2 regions of the Roseibium algae genome follow, and region 1 is predicted to be linked to the other one. Evidence: predicted binding sites of a transcription regulator. Region 1 holds the regulator's gene; the other holds the start of a gene.

Region 1 (9,692 bases):
GAGGTGTTTGGCCCACCTCCGACATCCGGCACTCGAGATGCGTTTGAAGAGCTGGTTATGGATGTGGGGTGTGAGGCCGTTGGCGGCATCGAGGCATCTGCGTGTTCGGCGATCCGCGAAGATGGTGCCTACTTAGAGTCTGGTGAGAATGATGATTTGATTGTTCAGAAACTGGAAGCGAATCCAATGACTGTTGGAATCTTCGGTTTTTCATTTCTGGACCAGAACAAGGGTCAAATTCAGGGAGCAGAAATCGGGTCCGTCAAACCGACGTTCGATAACATTGCTTCTGGAGCTTATCCTGTTTGCCGCCCCCTTTATTTTTATGTCAAGAAAGAGCACATCGGCCTAGTCCCTGGGATCAAAGGTTACCTCAATGAATTCACCAACGAGGCTGCCTGGGGAGACAATGGCTACCTCGTAGAAAAGGGGTTGATTCCGTTGGCACCGGATCAGCGCCGCGAAGGCGTTGCCCTGATCAAGGACATGACACCGCTGGATTTCTGAGGCAGAGCTGTATGAGCTTTAAGCGGGACTTAATGTTCTGCCGACCGAATGTCTGCGAGTGAACCATCGCTGACAAGGGCTGATTTCCCAAAAGACAGATTTTGCGCAGGGCTTCTCTCACTCGCCAAAGCGGTTGGTGGTCGTGTCCATGAGCCTTTGCCCATGGTGCTTAATCTAGTGTCAAAAATCTCATGTTCAGCTGTGCTGTTTGTCATATTTTCTGTCATGATAAATGGCATGATTATTATTTATCTTTAATTTTCAGTCACTTAAACATTCATAAAACTGATAAGAAAGAGTCATAGAAGTCACATGCACGGCCACTAGGGTCGCGACCGTCGCTCAGGCTTCATTCAGTCCGGCGGCATTCCAAGAAACCTTGACATTCAAAAGGATTGGTCAAGTGAATTTTAAGACCCTCGTAAGCATGACCGCTCTTGCGGTTGCCGGTTCGTCCTTCGCTGGTGCCGCAATGGCACGCGATCAGATCCAGGTTGCAGGTTCATCGACGGTTCTTCCGTACGCGTCGATCGTCGCTGAGGCTTTCGGTGAAAACACCGACTTCCCGACACCTGTCGTTGAATCCGGCGGCTCTTCCGCTGGACTGAAAAAGTTCTGTACTGGTGTTGGTGAAAACACGATCGACGTTGCGAACGCTTCGCGCAAGATCAAGGACAAAGAAATCAAAGCCTGTGCTGAAGCTGGTGTCAAAGACATCATGGAAGTTCGCATCGGTTATGACGGAATCGTTTTTGCTTCCGACATCAAGGGTAACTCTTTCGAGTTCACCCCGGTTGATTGGTACAAAGCTTTGTCCAACAACATCGTTGTAGACGGTAAGATCGTTGAAAACCCGAATAAGACTTGGGCTGATGTAAACGCATCTTTCCCAGCTCAGCCTATCATGGCTTTTGTTCCGGGCACCAAACACGGCACACGTGAAGTTTTCGAAGATAAGGTTATCCTTGCTGGTTGTGAAGAAACTGGCGACTTCGATGTTTTCCTCGCTGCTGCTTCCGGTGATAGCGACAAAGCCAAGAAGAAAGCCGCTGAGAAGGCTTGTATCGGACTGCGTACCGATGGCCTGGCAGTTGACATCGACGGCGATTACACTGAAACACTGGCTCGCATCGACTCCAACAAGGACGGCATTGGCGTCTTCGGTCTGGCGTTCTACGAGAACAACACTGACAAGCTTCAGGTTGCTACGATGTCGGGTATTGTTCCGTCCACCGAGTCAATCGCCAATGGTGAGTACCCTGTTTCCCGTCCGCTGTTCTTCTACGTCAAGAAGGCACACATCGGCGTGATCCCTGGTCTTAAGGAATATGCACAGTTCTTCGTTTCCGACGAACTTGCGGGTCCTGATGGTCCTTTGGCACAGTACGGACTTGTGTCCGATCCTGAGTTGGCTGCAACTCAGGCAGCTGTTGCTAATGAAGTGACAATGGGCAACTAAGCCTTGATGTCTTGAGGGGGCGACTTTCATCGCCCCCTCACCCTTGCCCAGCTTGCCGGATATTGTCGAATGTCGCTTCCGCTGCTTTTTCTTTTTGTTCTTGCCATCGCTGCGTTAGGTTTTTTTGTCGGCCGTAGCCGGGCTTTCAAATCTGCCGATGGTGACATCAAAGTCTTGCATTCCCTGCCAGGGTATTATGGTTGGAATGCTGCTCTGATGGTTCTCCTCCCAGCCATAGCTGTTCTTATGCTTTGGCTGTCCATTCAGCCCGTTATCATCAACAACAACGTCTCTGCCATGATCTCCGAGCATGCGATTGCGGAAAGCTCCCTTGATCTGGTGATGAGTGACGTCATTCGCGTCGCCGAAGGTCTCGATATAGCGGTCGAGAAAGGGGCGATGACCGCAGGTCAGGCGTCTTCGATCAGAACCGAGCTAACAGATGTTCGGACCCGTCTCGGATCAGTTGGCGTTGCGCTTGGATCGGAAGTTTCTTCGGAGACACTTAAGGCCGCTCAGCGTTACCGTGAAATGTCTTCATTTGGCCATCTTGGCCGAACCGTGCTTGTGCTTGCTGTTGCCTTTGCTGGATTGGCGTTTGGCTATAGTCGCTCACATAAGGATTTCAGAGCACGTAATGTGGTTGAACAGGTGGTTCTCTGGATCCTGATTCTGGCAGCCTCAATCGCGGTCCTGACGACAGTGGGAATTGTGTTCTCACTCATCTTCAATACGATTGAGTTCTTCAAGCTTTATCCAGCTGCGGATTTCTTCTTCGGTCTGACCTGGAGCCCCAGCTTTGGTGGTGGGTCTGAGCTTGGCATTCTTCCACTGATGTGGGCGACGTTCTACATTTCCTTGATTGCCTTGGCGGTTGCCGTGCCAATCGGGCTGTTTGCCGCGATTTACCTGTCAGAATATGCCGGGTCCACGGTGCGCGCTTTTGCCAAGCCAATGCTGGAAGTCCTCGCCGGGATCCCGACGATTGTTTATGGTCTCTTTGCATTGATGACGGTTGGCCCGCTCCTGGTGGATGCTTTCGGTCAGGATGGCGCCTTTGGTGTTAATTGGATGCAAGGTGGAACGGCGGTCATGACTGCTGGCCTTGTGATGGGCATCATGTTGATCCCATTTGTCAGCTCCCTGTCAGACGACATCATCAACGCAGTGCCTCAGGCCATGCGCGACGGGTCTCTCGGTCTTGGGGCGACCCATTCCGAAACCATCAAGCAGGTGATCTTGCCGGCGGCGTTACCGGGGGTGGTTGGTGCGGTTCTCCTGGCAGCTTCACGAGCCATTGGCGAGACCATGATTGTTGTCTTGGGGGCAGGTGCAGCTGCACGGCTCAGCGGAAATCCATTCGAGGCGATGACAACAGTTACCGCAAAGATCGTCAGTCAGCTGACAGGTGATCAGGACTTCGCGTCTCCTGAGGCTCTTGTCGCTTTTGCGCTTGGCATGACGCTCTTTGTCATAACCTTGTGCCTTAACATTTTCGCCCTCTACATCGTGCGCAAGTACCGGGAACAGTACGAATGACCGATACCACCGTAAACTCGAAGGCTGCGGCCCGGGTGAACAAGAAGTCGCTCCTGGAAGTCGATACACTGACGCGACGGCGTAACTCATCCGAAACACGTTTTAAATGCTATGGCATTGTTGCCATCTTGATCGGTCTCTTTTTCTTGGCTGCATTGCTTTTCGCAATCTTCTCGAACGGGACCAGTGCCTTTACCCAGACTTTCATCTCGTTGGATGTGACTTTGGACAAGGCAAAGATCGAAAAGGCTGAAGCATCAATTGTGAAGACGTCCAAATATCGGGCCATGATCGCAGGTTCCCTGCGAGAAAAACTGGAAGAAAAGGGCGTTAAAACAGATATGAAGGACAAGGATCTCTTGAAGATCATGTCCTCAGGTGCCCCAGCTACAGTTCGTGAATTTGTCTTGGCAAATCCGGACAAGATCGGCTCGACAGCTCAATTCAATCTAGTGGCGTCTTCTCGTGTCGATGGCTATATGAAAGGCCGGGTAACGCGCGAAGATCTGGTCAACGACAAGAACCTGAATGCCGTGCATCTCGACATTGTCGACAAGTTGCGGGAAACGGCAACTGTGGTGAAGCGCTTCAATTGGCAATTCATCTTGGGTGCAGATGCATCGGACTCACGTCCTGAACAGGCTGGTATCGGGGTCGCAATGATCGGCTCCTTCTACATGATGCTGGTAGTCTTGCTCTTGGCTCTACCGATTGGCGTCGCAGCCTCCATCTACCTGGAAGAATTTGCTCCCAAAAACCGGATCACTGATCTGATTGAGGTGAACATCTCGAACTTGGCTGCTGTTCCATCCATCGTATTTGGTATTCTGGGTCTTGCGGCGTTCATTCAGTTCGCTCACTTGCCTCAGTCGGCGCCTCTCGTCGGTGGACTGGTCCTCACCTTGATGACACTTCCGACCATCATCATTTCGACGCGTGCATCTCTGAAATCAGTGCCGCCGAGTATTCGAAGTGCGGCGCTTGGAATTGGGGCATCCAAGATGCAGTCGGTCTTCCACCATGTTCTGCCACTTGCAATGCCAGGTATCCTCACAGGGACGATCATTGGACTTGCACAGGCCCTGGGTGAAACAGCTCCACTTCTTCTCATCGGGATGGTTGGCTTTATTGCCTCCGAATTCCCTGATGGGGTTGTGTCTGGATTTTTGTCGCCGAACTCTGCAATGCCTGCCCAGATTTACGAGTGGGCAAAGCGTGCGGATCCGGCTTTCTATGAACGGGCCTGGGGTGGGATCATCATCCTGCTTCTGTTCCTCATGACAATGAATGTTGTCGCGATCATCCTGCGTCGCAGGTTTGAGCGCCGCTGGTAAGGAATGAGCGTCACCATGAGTGAGATGCCTAGAGATATAGAGACCGCCGAGATGACTGAAACGAAAATTTCTGCCAGTAAAGTGCAGGTTTATTACGGTGATACCCACGCAATCAAGGATGTCAGCGTTGACATCGAGGCACGTGCAGTTACGGCGTTTATCGGTCCGTCCGGTTGCGGTAAATCCACGTTCCTGCGTTGCCTGAACCGGATGAACGATACAATTGATATTTGCCGCGTTGAAGGCGACATCAAGATTGATGATGAGGATATTTATGATCCGAAAGTCGATCCGGTGCAGTTGCGCGCCAAGGTTGGAATGGTGTTTCAGAAGCCGAACCCTTTCCCAAAATCAATTTATGACAATGTTGCTTATGGGCCGCGGATCCATGGTCTGACACGCAAAAAGTCTGAGCTCGACGAAGTCGTTGCATCCAGCTTGCAGAAAGCTGGTCTTTGGAACGAAGTGAAAGATCGTCTGGATGGACCGGGAACGGGGCTGTCAGGTGGCCAGCAGCAACGCCTGTGCATTGCGCGTGCCATTGCGGTAAGCCCGGAAGTCATTCTGATGGATGAACCGTGCTCGGCACTTGATCCGATTGCCACTGCAAAGGTGGAAGAGCTGATCGATGAACTGCGGGCGAATTTTACGATTGTTATCGTGACCCATTCGATGCAGCAGGCGGCTCGTGTGTCTCAACAGACAGCTTTCTTCCATATGGGAAATCTGGTTGAAGTGGGCGCGACGCAGGATATTTTCACCAACCCGCAAGACAAGCGCACCCAGGATTACATCACGGGCCGCTTCGGCTGATTTTGTTGACACGGGTATGGAAAGGGAACTGAGATGACCGAACATACGGTATCTGCATATGGCGAAGAACTTACCACTATTGCTGGTCTGATCGCCGAAATGGGTGGCCTGGCCGAGGATATTGTCAGCAACGCGGTTTCTGCTTTGATGAGGCAGGATCTGGAGCTTGCCCAGGAAACCATCTTGAAGGATGCCAGGCTGGATGAGCTTCTGCTTGATATCGAAATGCGCAATGTTCAGGTGATCGCACGACGTCAGCCGATGGGCCAGGACCTTCGTGAGATCATGGCTGCTGGCCGTATTGCAAACGATCTGGAACGGGTCGGCGACATGGCGAAAAATGTTGCCAAGCGTGTGATTGCGATGGATGCAGGTCTTAAGTCCAAAACACTGTCAATCGGTGTTGAGCACATGACAGAGCTGGCTTTGTCTCAGCTCAAAAACGTGCTGGATGCCTATACCCGCCGGAATGCTGAAGAAGCTCGTCTTGTACGGGACCGGGATAGCGAAGTTGATGCGATCTACACCTCGTTGTTCAGGGAGTTGCTGACCTACATGATGGAAGATCCGCGCAATATCACTCAGTGCGCTCATCTTCTGTTTTGCGCGAAGAACATCGAGCGCATCGGCGATCATGCCACCAACATCGCAGAGAATGTTTTCTACATGGTCACAGGTGACCGCCTGACCGAAGATCGTCCACGCATGGACGAAACGGGTGTCATGGACAAAGAAGACGCCTGATATCAGTACGTCAGGCGGGAATGGTTCGGAGTAAACTGGAATGCCTAAGGTACTCATCGTTGAAGACGAGGAGCCGCTCAGCCTGTTGCTGAGATACAATTTGGAAGCAGAAGGCTACACAGTCGATTCCTGCATGCGCGGAGACGACGCTGAAGTTCGTCTCCGTGAAAGTGTACCTGACTTGTTGCTACTTGATTGGATGCTGCCGGGCATTTCCGGCATTGAGCTATGTCGGCGCCTGAGAATGCGCGAAGAGACTGAACGCTTGCCGGTGATCATGCTGACTGCTCGCGGCGAGGAAGCCGAGCGTATTCGTGGCTTGTCTACGGGGGCAGATGACTATGTGGTCAAGCCATTCTCCGTGCCGGAACTGATGGCGCGGGTCCGGGCCATCTTGCGCCGGGCAAATCCTGAAGTTGTATCTTCGATGCTGCGTTCTGGTGATATTGAGCTGGATCGGGAAACTCACCGTGTGCGGCGCAGCACCAAGGAAATCCATCTGGGGCCAACGGAGTTTCGGCTTCTGGAATTCCTAATGACGTCGCCTGGGCGCGTGTTCTCTCGTGAACAGCTTCTTGATGGGGTCTGGGGCCACGATGTCTATGTGGATGAACGGACCGTTGATGTTCATGTCGGGCGTTTGCGCAAGGCGTTGAACCGTGGCAAGGCGAAAGACCCAATCCGCACTGTGCGCGGTGCTGGTTATGCCTTCAACGATCAGTTCGCCCTTGCCTGAGGCCTGAACCTCAGTATCTTGCTATTGCCAAATAAAAAGCCCGCCGAATTCGGCGGGCTTTTTTAATCTCTGATCGCCTTAAAACTGCAAAGCTCTAGGAAGCGCGTGCAGCAGCAATTGGGGCGGAAACAGCCAACGGCTTATTGTTATTATTGCGTCGCCGATCACTCACAGGTTGATAAGCAATTTTGCAATGATGGGCGCAATAAGGAACGTTTGCATCTGAAACCCGACCGCAGAAATAGAAATCGTCGGTGCTCGGATCTCCGATTGGCCATTTGCAAGTCCGTTCTGTCAACGACAGTATCGTTGCACGTTCTGACATCGGTACCAGCTCAGCAATAAGCTCGATTTCCGGCTCTGGCTTTGCAACAGGAGCAGGTGCACTTTCCATCTTCAAGGCAGTTGCACCCTGAGACTGTGGTTGCGGTGTACCTGTTCTTCCTGGTGATGCAGGTGCAGCCGAGCCCGCGCGTGGCCGACGCGGCTTGGATGCAGGCGATGGTGCCTTTGCACGGCCCGAAAGCCCAAGGCGATGAACTTTTCCGATAACTGCATTGCGTGTCACGCCGCCGAGTTCGCCCGCAATCTGACTTGCGCTATGGCCTTCGGCCCAGAGCTTTGACAAAAGCTCCACGCGTTCATTCGTCCAACTCATTTTGCCGCACCCCGTATGTTCAGTGGCGAAAAACCACGAAGCATTAACCAAGTGTTAAGGCACACTCATGCGTGCCAGTAGTGGCATATTTAGTGCCATAAAGTGATTTGCTACACGACATGTCGTGCTTTACTCATCGGACATTACAATATCGGTGAAAGTTGAGGCAAGGTTTCGGGGGGATTCAGATGGGGATGAACCAGCTTTTCCCCAGAATAGCCAATTTGCCTATGTGCGAATGCAATTGGCTGAAACCTGCCAATTGCATTGACAGCGAGCCGGGGAACAGGTGTATAAGCTTTTATGACATGCGCGTGCCGCCTTTTCCGGGCGGCATGTTTCGTTTTAGGGCCTTTATTGGTCAGGTTCCGGAATAAACAGCGCATGGCATAAAGGTTTTTCTCTCCACGGGAGTTTAAGGAAATGTCGGCGTCTGCGCTGTTTGGAACTTACGCAAGATCGGGCCTGGAATTCGATCATGGTGAAGGTGTCTGGCTGGTAGCGAGTGATGGCCGACGATTTCTGGACTGCGGATCCGGGATTGCCGTCAACGCGCTTGGGCATAGTCATCCGCATCTGGTCGAGGCGCTGAAGGCTCAGGCTGAAAAGCTTTGGCACACGTCCAATCTGCACAGTCCTCCGGGGGGAAACCGTCTCGGAAGTCGCCTGGCTGAGGCAACGTTTGCGGATCGTGTGTTCTTTACAAACTCTGGGGCTGAGGCGATGGAAGCTGCGATCAAAACCGCGCGCCGCTATCAGTATGACAAGGGACACCCTGATCGATATCACATCGTGACCTTTGAAGGTGCTTTCCATGGGCGGACCATCGCGACAATCGCAGCTGGTGGTCAGGCAAAGTATATGGAGGGTTTTGGCCCAAAGGCTCCTGGTTTTGACCAGGTTCCAGCTGGTGATCTGGAGGCCTTAAAAGAGATCGTTGGTCCGCAAACAGCAGCCATTGCAATTGAACCAATCCAAGGTGAAGGCGGCATCCGCGAGATCCCAACTGAGTTTTTACGTCAGCTTCGTAAGCTCTGCGACGATGAAGGCATCTTGCTGATCTTTGACGAAATCCAAACGGGTGTTGGTCGGACAGGTAAGTTGTTTGCGCATGAATGGTCCGGTGTGATGCCGGACATCATGGCGGTTGCCAAGGGCATCGGCGGCGGTTTCCCAATGGGTGCGTGTCTCGCAACGGAAGAGGCCTCGTCGGGCATGGTGCCTGGAACGCACGGCACGACCTTCGGCGGTAATCCTCTTGCGATGGCTGTCGGCAATGCAGTGCTTGATGTGATCCTGGCCGATGAATTCCTGGATACGGTGAAGTCGAAGGGTCTCAACTTCAAGCAGAAGCTGGCCGGTCTCGTCGATGGGCATCCTGATGTCCTGGAGGAAGTGCGCGGTTCTGGTTTGATGCTCGGTCTGAAGTGCGTTGTACCCGCTGGAGATTTCGTCGCAATGGCACGCGAACAAGGGCTTCTGGCGATCCCCGCTGGCGATAATGTGGTGCGGATCATGCCTCCGCTGACGATCTCGGATGAAGAGATTGCAGAGGCTGTTAAGCGGCTCGAGGCCGCTGCCACGTCACTTGAACAAACATTGAAACTTGAAGGGGCGGCAGAATGACCAGCACCGGTATGTCGCGGAATTTTCTGGATCTGACCGAATTTGGCGGAGACGAACTGCGCCACATTCTAGACGTCAGCAAGCGTCTTAAAAAAGACCGCAATGGTATTCGTCGGGGCGAGGGGCCTTTGGCGGGTAAAGTCCTGGCGATGATTTTTGAGCAGCCATCGACCCGTACACGTATTTCCTTTGACGTTGGCATGCGCGAGCTTGGCGGCGAAACCTTGATGCTCACGGGTGCAGAAATGCAGCTCGGGCGGGGCGAGACAATCGCGG
Region 2 (9,692 bases), on a different contig from region 1:
AGATGCCGATGTCACTCTACGCCTTTGGCAGGTGCTGAAGCCAAGGTTGGCAAGCGAACGCATGGCAACCGTCTATGAAAAGCTTGAACGGCCAATGGTGCCGGTTCTGGCGCGGATGGAAAAACGCGGCATCTCGGTTGATCGGCAGATGCTATCCCGGCTATCCGGCGACTTTGCCCAGGGCATGGCAGGGCTGGAAGATGAAATCTATCAGCTGGCCGGCGAGCGCTTCAACATCGGCTCGCCCAAGCAGCTTGGCGACATTCTGTTCGGCAAGATGAACCTTCCAGGTGGCAAGAAAACCAAGACCGGTGCGTGGTCAACGTCGGCCTCCGTTCTGGATGATCTGGCTGTGGAGGGTCACGAATTACCGTCCCGCATCGTATCATGGCGTCAGCTCTCCAAGCTCAAATCCACCTATTCCGATGCACTTCCGGGACGTATTCACCCGGATACGAAGCGGGTTCACACGTCCTATTCTCTGGCGGCAACGACCACCGGGCGTCTCTCGTCGTCTGAGCCAAACCTGCAGAACATTCCGGTGCGGACAGAAGAGGGCCGAAAAATCCGACAGGCCTTTGTCGCAGCGACCGGCCACAAGCTGATTTCTGCCGATTACAGCCAGATCGAATTGCGTGTGCTCGCCCATATGGCGGACATTCCACAGCTGAAAAAAGCCTTTGAGGACGGTCTCGATATTCACGCGATGACCGCAAGTGAGATGTTCGGTGTGCCGATTGAAGGCATGGATCCGATGATCCGCCGACAGGCCAAGGCCATCAACTTCGGTATCATCTACGGTATTTCAGCCTTTGGCCTTGCCAACCAGCTTGGTATCGGACGCGGTGAGGCAAGCGCTTACATCAAGACCTATTTCGAACGCTTTCCGGGCATCAAGGACTATATGGAAGCAATCAAAAAAGACGTTCACGCCAACGGATATGTCAGCACCATTTTCGGACGCAAGGCGCATTATCCGGAAGTGAACACCAAGAACCCGAACATGCGCGCCTTTTACGAGCGGGCCGCCATCAACGCCCCGATCCAGGGCTCAGCCGCCGATATCCTGCGCCGCGCCATGGTGCGGATGGAAGACCGGCTAGATGCCTCAAAGCTCGATGCGCAGATGCTGTTGCAGGTCCACGATGAACTGATCTTCGAAGTGCCCGGGTCCCAGGTTGATGCGACTATTTCACTCGTTCGCGAGGTCATGGAAAAAGCCTGTGAGCCTGTGCTCCAACTCTCCGTGCCCCTTCAGGTCGACGCCAGAGCTGCGGACAATTGGGACGAGGCGCATTAAAGTTTCGAGCAGGCTGGTTATTCCAGCCCGGCAGCTTTGCGCAGAGCCGTGTTGATGCGCGCCTGCCAACCGGGACCGCCTTCCTGAAAAAATGCCAGGACCTCATTGTCGAGACGAATAGAGACGGATTCCTTGCCCACGGGCATGGACAGAGTGTTTGATTTTGGAGCTTCTGCAACGGGCTTGGTGGTCGCGGATTTAAACAAGGCCTCAGCACGGTCAATGGCACTTGTGGTACGGCGCGGCGGGTAAGCCATGGATTCAATTCCAATCATTTTGGGATGAAGTCTTGAGCATACCCGGAATGCCGCTAGGTGAAAGCGAGAAATCAGCAACATTGCAAAATACTCCCATGAGATAGCGCTCCAAATGCAAAATCACCGGTTTGACAGCCATATATCAACGCCCAAACCCGATTTTTGGCTGATTTAAAACAACACCACTCCGTGCTCTTTGGTCATGTTCTATTTATGTTCTTGCCTCACTCATGTAAGTGCTTTAGCATCATATGCAATCAAGGGTGGAGTTAGCCATGGTCAGCCGTGTCACAACGGTCGCTTTTCAAGGCATTGAAGCATTGCCTGTCGACGTCCAGGTGCAAGTCGGTCCGGGGATGGTTGCCTTCACAGTGGTTGGCCTGCCGGACAAGGCGGTTGGCGAAAGTCGCGAACGTGTCCGCGCCGCATTGCATGCCTCAGGCCTGGCGTTGCCAGCCAAGCGCGTCACCGTCAATCTCGCACCCGCAGATCTGCCCAAGGAAGGATCCCACTACGACCTTCCAATCGCCCTCGGGGTCATGGCAGCGATTGGCGCCATTCCTGCTGACATGCTCGCAGGCTATGCGGTACTCGGGGAATTGGGGCTTGATGGTATGTTGGCTCCAGTTGCGGGTGTCCTTCCTGCAGCTATGGGGGCCAATGCACTGGGCAAAGGCTTAATCTGTCCCGCCGCCAGCGGTGCGGAAGCAGCATGGGCGGACGCAGACATGGACATTTTGGCTCCCGTCTCCCTGATCCAGCTCGCCAATCATTTTAAAGGCACACAGGTTCTGTCTCGCCCAGCGCCAAGACTTCAAAATGCTCCCAATTCCCTGCCGGATCTCAGCGAAGTCAAGGGACAAGAGACCGCCAAACGCGCGCTAGAGATCTCGGCAGCTGGCGGGCATAACCTCCTCATGTGCGGCCCTCCAGGGGCGGGGAAGTCCATGCTGGCAAGCCGACTGCCGTCGATCCTCCCGCCCTTGCGCCCGCGCGAACTGCTGGAAGTCTCGATGATTGCCTCACTGGCAGGAGAGTTGGCCGACGGCCGACTGACAGATCGCCGTCCGTTTCGCGCGCCGCATCATTCTGCCTCCATGGCAGCTCTCGTCGGCGGCGGCATAAAAGCAAAGCCGGGAGAAGTCTCGCTGGCGCACAACGGCGTGCTGTTCCTTGACGAACTTCCCGAATTCAATCCCCAGGTGCTGGATAGTCTGCGCCAGCCACTGGAGAGCGGCCAAGCTGTGATCGCCCGCGCAAACCACCGGGTGTCTTATCCGGCCAGGATCCAGCTGATTGCGGCCATGAACCCGTGTCGCTGTGGATATGCAGGCGAACCCGGACATCAATGCAAGCGCGGCGCAAGGTGTGCGACAGATTATCAAGCCCGTGTCTCGGGACCGCTTCTGGATCGGATTGATCTGAGAATTGATGTGCCTGCGGTCACCGCCGCCGACCTGATCACGCCGGGAACCTCGGAAAGCTCAGCGATCGTGGCTGAACGTGTGAGCAAAGCACGTGATATTCAGCGGGAGCGATTTGTTGAATGCGGGATAAACGCACTGACCAACGCGGAAGCCCCCGCCTCGGTGATTGAGACAATTGCTGCCCCTGATGCCGCTGGACTGCAGTTTCTACACGAGGCTGCCCACAGTCTGGCATTGAGCGCCCGTGGCTATCATCGGGTCATGAAGCTCGCGCGGACCCTGGCTGATCTCGACGGGCTAAGCACAGTCGGACGGGTCCACCTTGCCGAGGCTCTGAGTTATCGCGGTCAGGACCTGTCACGACAGGCTGCCTGATGTTTGCCCGACCTTGAATATTGCAAACCAATCCTCAAAAGAAACGGTTTCTCAAAGCTTATCAAACATAGTGGTGCCAAATCGTGACGTAGTAGAGAGTATCGGTCTTGGGCAGCCAGAACACAAAACACGGCGACGTATCGCATAAGGCATCTCAGACACCGTCTGAAGAGCTGGCGCAAAAGAGACCGTCTTTGAAAACGCTGGTCTGGCCGACCGGACCAACAACAACCAAAGTCCCGAACCAGGATAACCTGGAAGAAGGCCCTGTACTCCGGCCACTTGATTTGAAAACCCCTTCAAAACCGCTGCTGATACTCTCCACCGTTGGTGCAGCTGGCGGCGCTTTGGCAGCATTTCTTCTTGTTAGCTCCCCATCAACCCAACTGCTGGCGATCGGGCTGGCTTTCTTTGCCGGAGCAATGGCAGTCTGGCGCCTTGTTGCGGACGACCAAAAACGGGCTGCTGAGGCTCTCGAGCACAGCCAGGCCAGAGTGAAACGGCTGGCGGGCCGATGTGAAGAACTCGAAGACAGTGCATGGGAGCTTCGCGAAAGCGACGAGCGCCATGCCAATATTCTCCACACACTCGGCGACATCGTCATTCGGCGCGACACATCAAGTACCGTGGTTTATGCGAATACCGCAGCTTTGGAGGCATTTGGATCACAAACCAATGTACTCACCGGATTTCCATTAACCTTGCCACGCGCAACACAGGCTACGCCAACTCACAAAAAGGATGGCATAGACTCAGATGACGGCTTCGGAGATCTGCTCTTGCAGACAAACCGGGGACCACGATGGTTTTCGCGCATTGACATCAGCGTGCGCGAAATCGCATCGGATCAGCCATTGATCCAGACCGTTTTGCGTGATGTGACCGACCGCAGGATGGTTGAGGATGAATTGTTGGCCGCCCGACATTCGGCAGAAAGTTCAAATGAAGCCAAATCACGCTTTCTCGCTACCGTCAGCCATGAAATCCGCACACCGCTGAACGGCATCCTGGGGATGGGCGCACTATTGCGCGATACAAGGGTAACCAAGGAACAAACCGCCTATATTGAAGCCTTGGAGACCTCTGGCGAGACGTTGCTTCTTTTGATCGACGAAGTGCTGGATTTCTCAAAAGTGGAAGCTGGAAAGCTTGAGATCCAGGCCGAATTGACGCCTCTGGCGGCGCTGGCAGAAAACGTCGTCGAACTTCTCGCTCCCAAAGCCCACGTAAAAGGATTGGAAATCGGGACACGGATCGACCCGGCCCTGCCAGATCAGGTCACTGTAGATGCAGCCAGGGTTCGGCAAATCCTCTTCAACCTAGCGGGCAACGGGGTGAAATTCACAGACTTTGGCGGTGTTTCCATTGAGATCGATGGACGCGCGAACCCGGAAGGCGGCTGTTTCCTGGACATCAGCGTTCGCGACACCGGGATTGGATTTGAAAAGGCCCAGGCAGATCGTCTGTTCATGGAATTCGAGCAGATTGATCATGGACCCGCCCGAAAATTCGGCGGTACCGGCCTAGGCCTCGCCATCGCCCAACGACTGGCCGGTCTTATGGGGGGGGCGATCTCTGCGGAGCAGGATGAAACCTCAGGTGCCGTTTTCAAACTGGCTCTGCCCGTGCCCGAGGCTCTGAAGCAGCTCTCTGAAATCCCGGCACCCGAAGTTCAAGCAAAAACGATTGCGATCATCAGCAGCGGCCAAGTCGAAGTCCCCTTACTTGCCGGCCGTCTGCGCGCAGAGGGCCTTAACGTCAAGCTGGCCGTACCTGGTGCTGACGAAATGCAAGACCTTCTTACGTCTGCCGATCTTGTGATCGTCCAAAATGCGTCCCTTCCGGATAGTGGAGGATGGCTCGCTTCTGCACGCCTGGCAGGATGCCAAGCTCCTGCAATTGTTCTGGTTTCGCCACCTGAACGCGATCGCCTCGCGCGCCTTCGAGAAGCCGGTTACGCCGCCTACCTCATTCGCCCGGTTCGTATGGAAAGCCTCTCGCAAGCCATCACCGGGCTGTTGCAAGACGATACAGATAATAATTTTTGGGACGTCAATAGTGACGCTCTGCCAATTGGAAAATCGCGGAAAGCCGATTTGGCTCCAGCACGCCCCCTTCGGCTGCTTGTTGCTGAGGATAACGACATCAACAGGCTTCTCAGTGAGGCTCTTCTGCGAAAACTTGGACATGAACCTGTCATGGTCATTGATGGGGAAAAAGCCGTCGAAGCCGCAGCAGATACAAGATTCGATGCCATCCTTATGGACCTGCATATGCCCGGTCTCGATGGCATCGGTGCCATTCACCAAATCCGGGCACATGAGACGGCAGAGGGCCACTCACATGTCCCCATTCTCATGGTGACCGCCGATGTCATGCAGGATGCGCGAGACAAGGCTGCCGCTGCTGGGGCAGCGGGTTATCTCACCAAGCCACTGTCAGCAGATGCGATCCGGGACGCATTGGCTGCTATGAGCAATGCAGACGGTCAGACCAAAATGGATGCAAACTAGGCTTTCGTCGATCCCCGTTGAAACCTGACGTCGTCTTGAAATTTCCCCGGCAAGCCCTTGCCAAGCTCACCAACGTCTATCTTTTGCCAGCTTAACATGCCATTCAACTGAAAAACCTGAGCATTTGGTCACCGTCATTGATTTGTCGGAAAACTATGGTCTACAGCAGAATTACAGATGTATCTTGCATTTACTTGGTCGTTTACCGGCAAAGGTAAAATGTAAAATAGAACAATCCGTTCGGCGAGAAAACGAATGCCAGACACCGAAAAACAAAATAGAGGCCGAACATCCATGATGCGGTCAGGCATGTTTTCACCACGGAAACTCGTACAAAAATTCACGCCAAACGGACGCCCGCTGCCACACTGGATGCCACTTACCGCAAAAGCCAACATGGCAAGCGAATTGGCAAACCCCAGACCGGAAAGCCTGGGGCGTATTGGCCCCCTTGAGGTCCGTCTGGCACGCAATGCAAAGGAAGTAAAAAAAGCCCAACGTCTGCGATATCAGGTTTTTTACGAAGAAATGTCTGCCGTTGCCGATGCCGTCACCCAGGCTACTCGCCGTGACGCAGATCCGTTTGACGCTTTCTGCGACCATCTTCTGGTGATCGATCATTCCTCCATGAAGCGGAACAAGCTTGGCCGATTGAAGCCGGAAATCGTCGGCACCTATCGACTCCTGCGGCAGGATGTTGCCAACAGCCAAGGCGGTTTCTATACCGCCAGCGAATTCGACATCCAGACTCTTTTGGATGCCAATCCAGACAAGAATTTTCTGGAGCTCGGCAGGTCTTGCGTTTTGAAACCTTATCGCAACAAGAAGACGGTCGAACTCCTGTGGCACGGAATCTGGGCCTATGTGCTTCAACACGGCATTGATGTCATGATCGGCTGCGCCTCAATCGAAGGCACCAATCCTGATACAATCGCAGATCAGCTTTCCTTTCTGCACCATAACGCCAGAGCGCCAAAAGACTGGCGGGTTCGTGCTTTATCGGAACGCTATGTGGAGATGAACAGGCAGAGCACTGACGAGTTCAAACCCAAGGAATCTCTTAGAGCACTGCCGCCTCTGGTCAAAGGCTACCTGCGACTAGGCGCCTACATTGGGGATGGCGCAGTGGTTGATCACCAATTCGGGACGACTGACGTATTGATCATCATGCCCGTGTCAGAGCTGAATTCACGTTATGTGAATTATTATGGTGCCGACGCCAGCCGTTATGCGAGCTGAAGCGGCCCATAAGCGTCCGTATCAATCACCTGGCTGTGGACCATCGTATCCTTCAACGATAATGACATCTCCCTCTGACGCCGTTTCGCGCAGAGCCTTCGCCTTGGAATACTCTGGCGATTTATAGCAGGCCATGGCCGTGGCATAGTCCGGAAACTCGATGACGACATTTCGTGACCGAGCCTCACCTTCCATGGTCTCAAACTTCCCGGCGCGGACCAGAAATTTTCCTTTATACTTTGAAAATGCCTCTGCATTTGCAGCTACATAGCTTTTGTAACCTTCCAAATCGTCGACATCGACACGAGCAACCCAATAAGCCTTGGTCATTTTTTCTCCATTTCCATGCATCTGACTAACCGGTTTTCAAGTCGGTCAACAAGTCCTGAATACACTGCCCGGAACGGGCTTGCCTTAACGCAGTCTTAAATTGACCCCAGCTATTGTCTACATCAGCTCTGGCGGCGATATATCCGTCGCTTTTCATGGGAAAATATAACAGATGGCGCGCAGGCAGCGGATCGAGCCAAAGTTTGAAAATGAAGCACCGCCGTCTTCTCTCGACTTGCGCGTGACCCAGCGTGACAGATCGTCCAAGCCCGCCGCCAAAAAGCCCCGAAAAAAAACATCAAAGCCTTCGCCGAAAGCTGCAGCAAAAACCCAGTCCCGCCGACAGCCCCCACGCTCTGGCAAAGGCCGGGGAGGCGGAACCCGTAAAGGCGGGAGAAAATCAACGAACAGAGCACAGGCCTGGCCAATCAGATTGTTAAAACGCGCCCTTTACTGGGGCTGCGTTCTGGGTATCTGGGGCGGAATTTTCGTTGTCGGTATCCTTGGCTATTACGCCGCCTATTTGCCACCCACATCAGAGTGGCAGGTGCCGCAAAGGCCGCCAAACGTCAAAATCGTATCAGCTGACGGCTCATTGCTGGCCAACCGTGGCGACACAGGCGGCGAGGCCGTGCGACTAGAGCAATTGCCGTCTTATCTTCCCAATGCGGTTATTGCCATTGAAGATCGGCGCTTCCGATCTCATTTTGGGCTGGATCCTATAGGCCTGGTTCGGGCAGTTTACATCAACCTGACCGCAGGAACCCTGAGGCAGGGCGGATCCACGCTGACCCAACAGCTGGCGAAAAACCTGTTTCTTGAGCCGGACCGAACATTAAAGCGGAAAATGCAGGAACTCGTCCTGTCCCTTTGGCTGGAAGCAAAATTCTCCAAGGATGACATCCTGGAAATGTATCTGAACCGGGTCTATCTCGGATCAGGTGCTTATGGTGTGGATGCTGCGGCCAGACGCTATTTCGGAAAATCAGCGCGCCTTGTCACAGTGGCTGAAGCTGCAACACTGGCCGGGCTCTTGAAAGCTCCGTCGCGCTACTCACCAGCCAACAATCCGGATCTTGCCAAAGCACGTGCGCAACTGGTGCTGGCTGCCATGCATGACGAAAATTACATCACAGCCGAGGAAGCCAAAACCGCGCTGGCATCGCCTGCAACAGCGGTGCGCCGGCACACAACAGCAAGCTCAAACTACGTTGCAGACTGGGTCATGGACGTTCTTCCCCATTACGTCGGATCTCTCGATAGAGATATCATCGTCGACACCACCATTGATACGTCCCTTCAGCGCGCAGCAGAAAGCGCTCTGAAGACAGCACTTGCCGACAATCGGACGAAACTGGGTGTCAGCCAGGGTGCAATTGTTACGCTAGACACCGCCGGAGCCGTCAAAGCACTGGTCGGCGGTGCTGATTATTCCAAGAGCCAGTTCAATCGGGCCGTCTATGCCAAACGTCAACCCGGCTCAGCGTTCAAGCCCTTCGTCTATCTGACCGCTCTGGAAAAGGGCATGACACCAGACACGATCCGGCAAGATGCGCCGATCACCATCAAAGGCTGGTCGCCACAGAACTATTCGAAGCAGCACTACGGAAACGTCAGCCTGACCAGAGCGCTGAGCCTTTCGCTCAACACGGTCGCTGCGCGACTGGCTTATGAAGTTGGGCCAAGCGCAATTATTAAAACCGCAAAAAAGATGGGCATCTCATCGGAATTGAAGCCAAACCTCTCCATTGCACTTGGGACATCTGAAGTCACTCCACTGGAGATCGCGTCAGCATACGTACCCTTTTCCAACGGCGGTTACGGTGTTCTCCCGCATGTGATTCGCAGAATCAAAACCGTCGACGGAAAACTGTTGTTCTCCCGAAAAGGGGACGGTCGAGGGCGTGTGATTTCCCGCCAGAATGTCGGTGAAATGAACCGAATGATGACTGAAACACTGCTCACCGGAACCGGTAAAAAGGCCCAATTGACCCAAAACCGTCCGGCTGGTGGCAAGACCGGTACAAGTCAGGATTTCCGGGATGCATGGTTCATCGGCTATACTGGAAATCTGACAACAGCGGTCTGGCTCGGCAACGACAATAATTCACCAACGAAGAAAGCTACCGGCGGATCTCTGCCAGCCGTGATCTGGAAAGAGACCATGGAAGCGGCCCATAAGAACATGGCGGTTGTGAATCTTCCCGGCGTTTCCAATTACGGGCTACAAACCGTCACGCCAAGTGCCAAG

What was found. Region 1 encodes PhoB, which activates phosphate uptake and scavenging genes when phosphate is short. Its sites were predicted from a motif close to TGTCATNNANCTGTCAT; they were not measured.
Positions count from the first base shown of each region.
Region 2: olsB (l-ornithine N(alpha)-acyltransferase) is a predicted target of PhoB. The motif match lies at 6,005-6,021, and genes of this name have one in related genera.

Region 1 is NZ_JBAKIA010000002.1:229,415-239,106, reverse strand. Features, by position in the region: gene V6575_RS04765 (substrate-binding domain-containing protein) at 1-507, shown strand, start outside; gene V6575_RS04760 (substrate-binding domain-containing protein) at 935-1,966, shown strand; gene pstC (phosphate ABC transporter permease subunit PstC) at 2,036-3,505, shown strand; gene pstA (phosphate ABC transporter permease PstA) at 3,502-4,839, shown strand; gene pstB (phosphate ABC transporter ATP-binding protein PstB) at 4,864-5,652, shown strand; gene phoU (phosphate signaling complex protein PhoU) at 5,686-6,396, shown strand; gene phoB (phosphate regulon transcriptional regulator PhoB) at 6,437-7,132, shown strand; gene V6575_RS04730 (GcrA family cell cycle regulator) at 7,227-7,790, opposite strand; gene V6575_RS04725 (aspartate aminotransferase family protein) at 8,214-9,416, shown strand; gene argF (ornithine carbamoyltransferase) at 9,413-9,692, shown strand, end outside.
Region 2 is NZ_JBAKIA010000007.1:158,739-168,430, reverse strand. Features, by position in the region: gene polA (DNA polymerase I) at 1-1,300, shown strand, start outside; gene V6575_RS12980 (BrnA antitoxin family protein) at 1,318-1,557, opposite strand; gene V6575_RS12975 (YifB family Mg chelatase-like AAA ATPase) at 1,833-3,359, shown strand; gene V6575_RS12970 (response regulator) at 3,467-5,872, shown strand; gene olsB (l-ornithine N(alpha)-acyltransferase) at 6,245-7,111, shown strand; gene V6575_RS12960 (DUF1330 domain-containing protein) at 7,133-7,441, opposite strand; gene V6575_RS12955 (transglycosylase domain-containing protein) at 7,614-9,692, shown strand, end outside.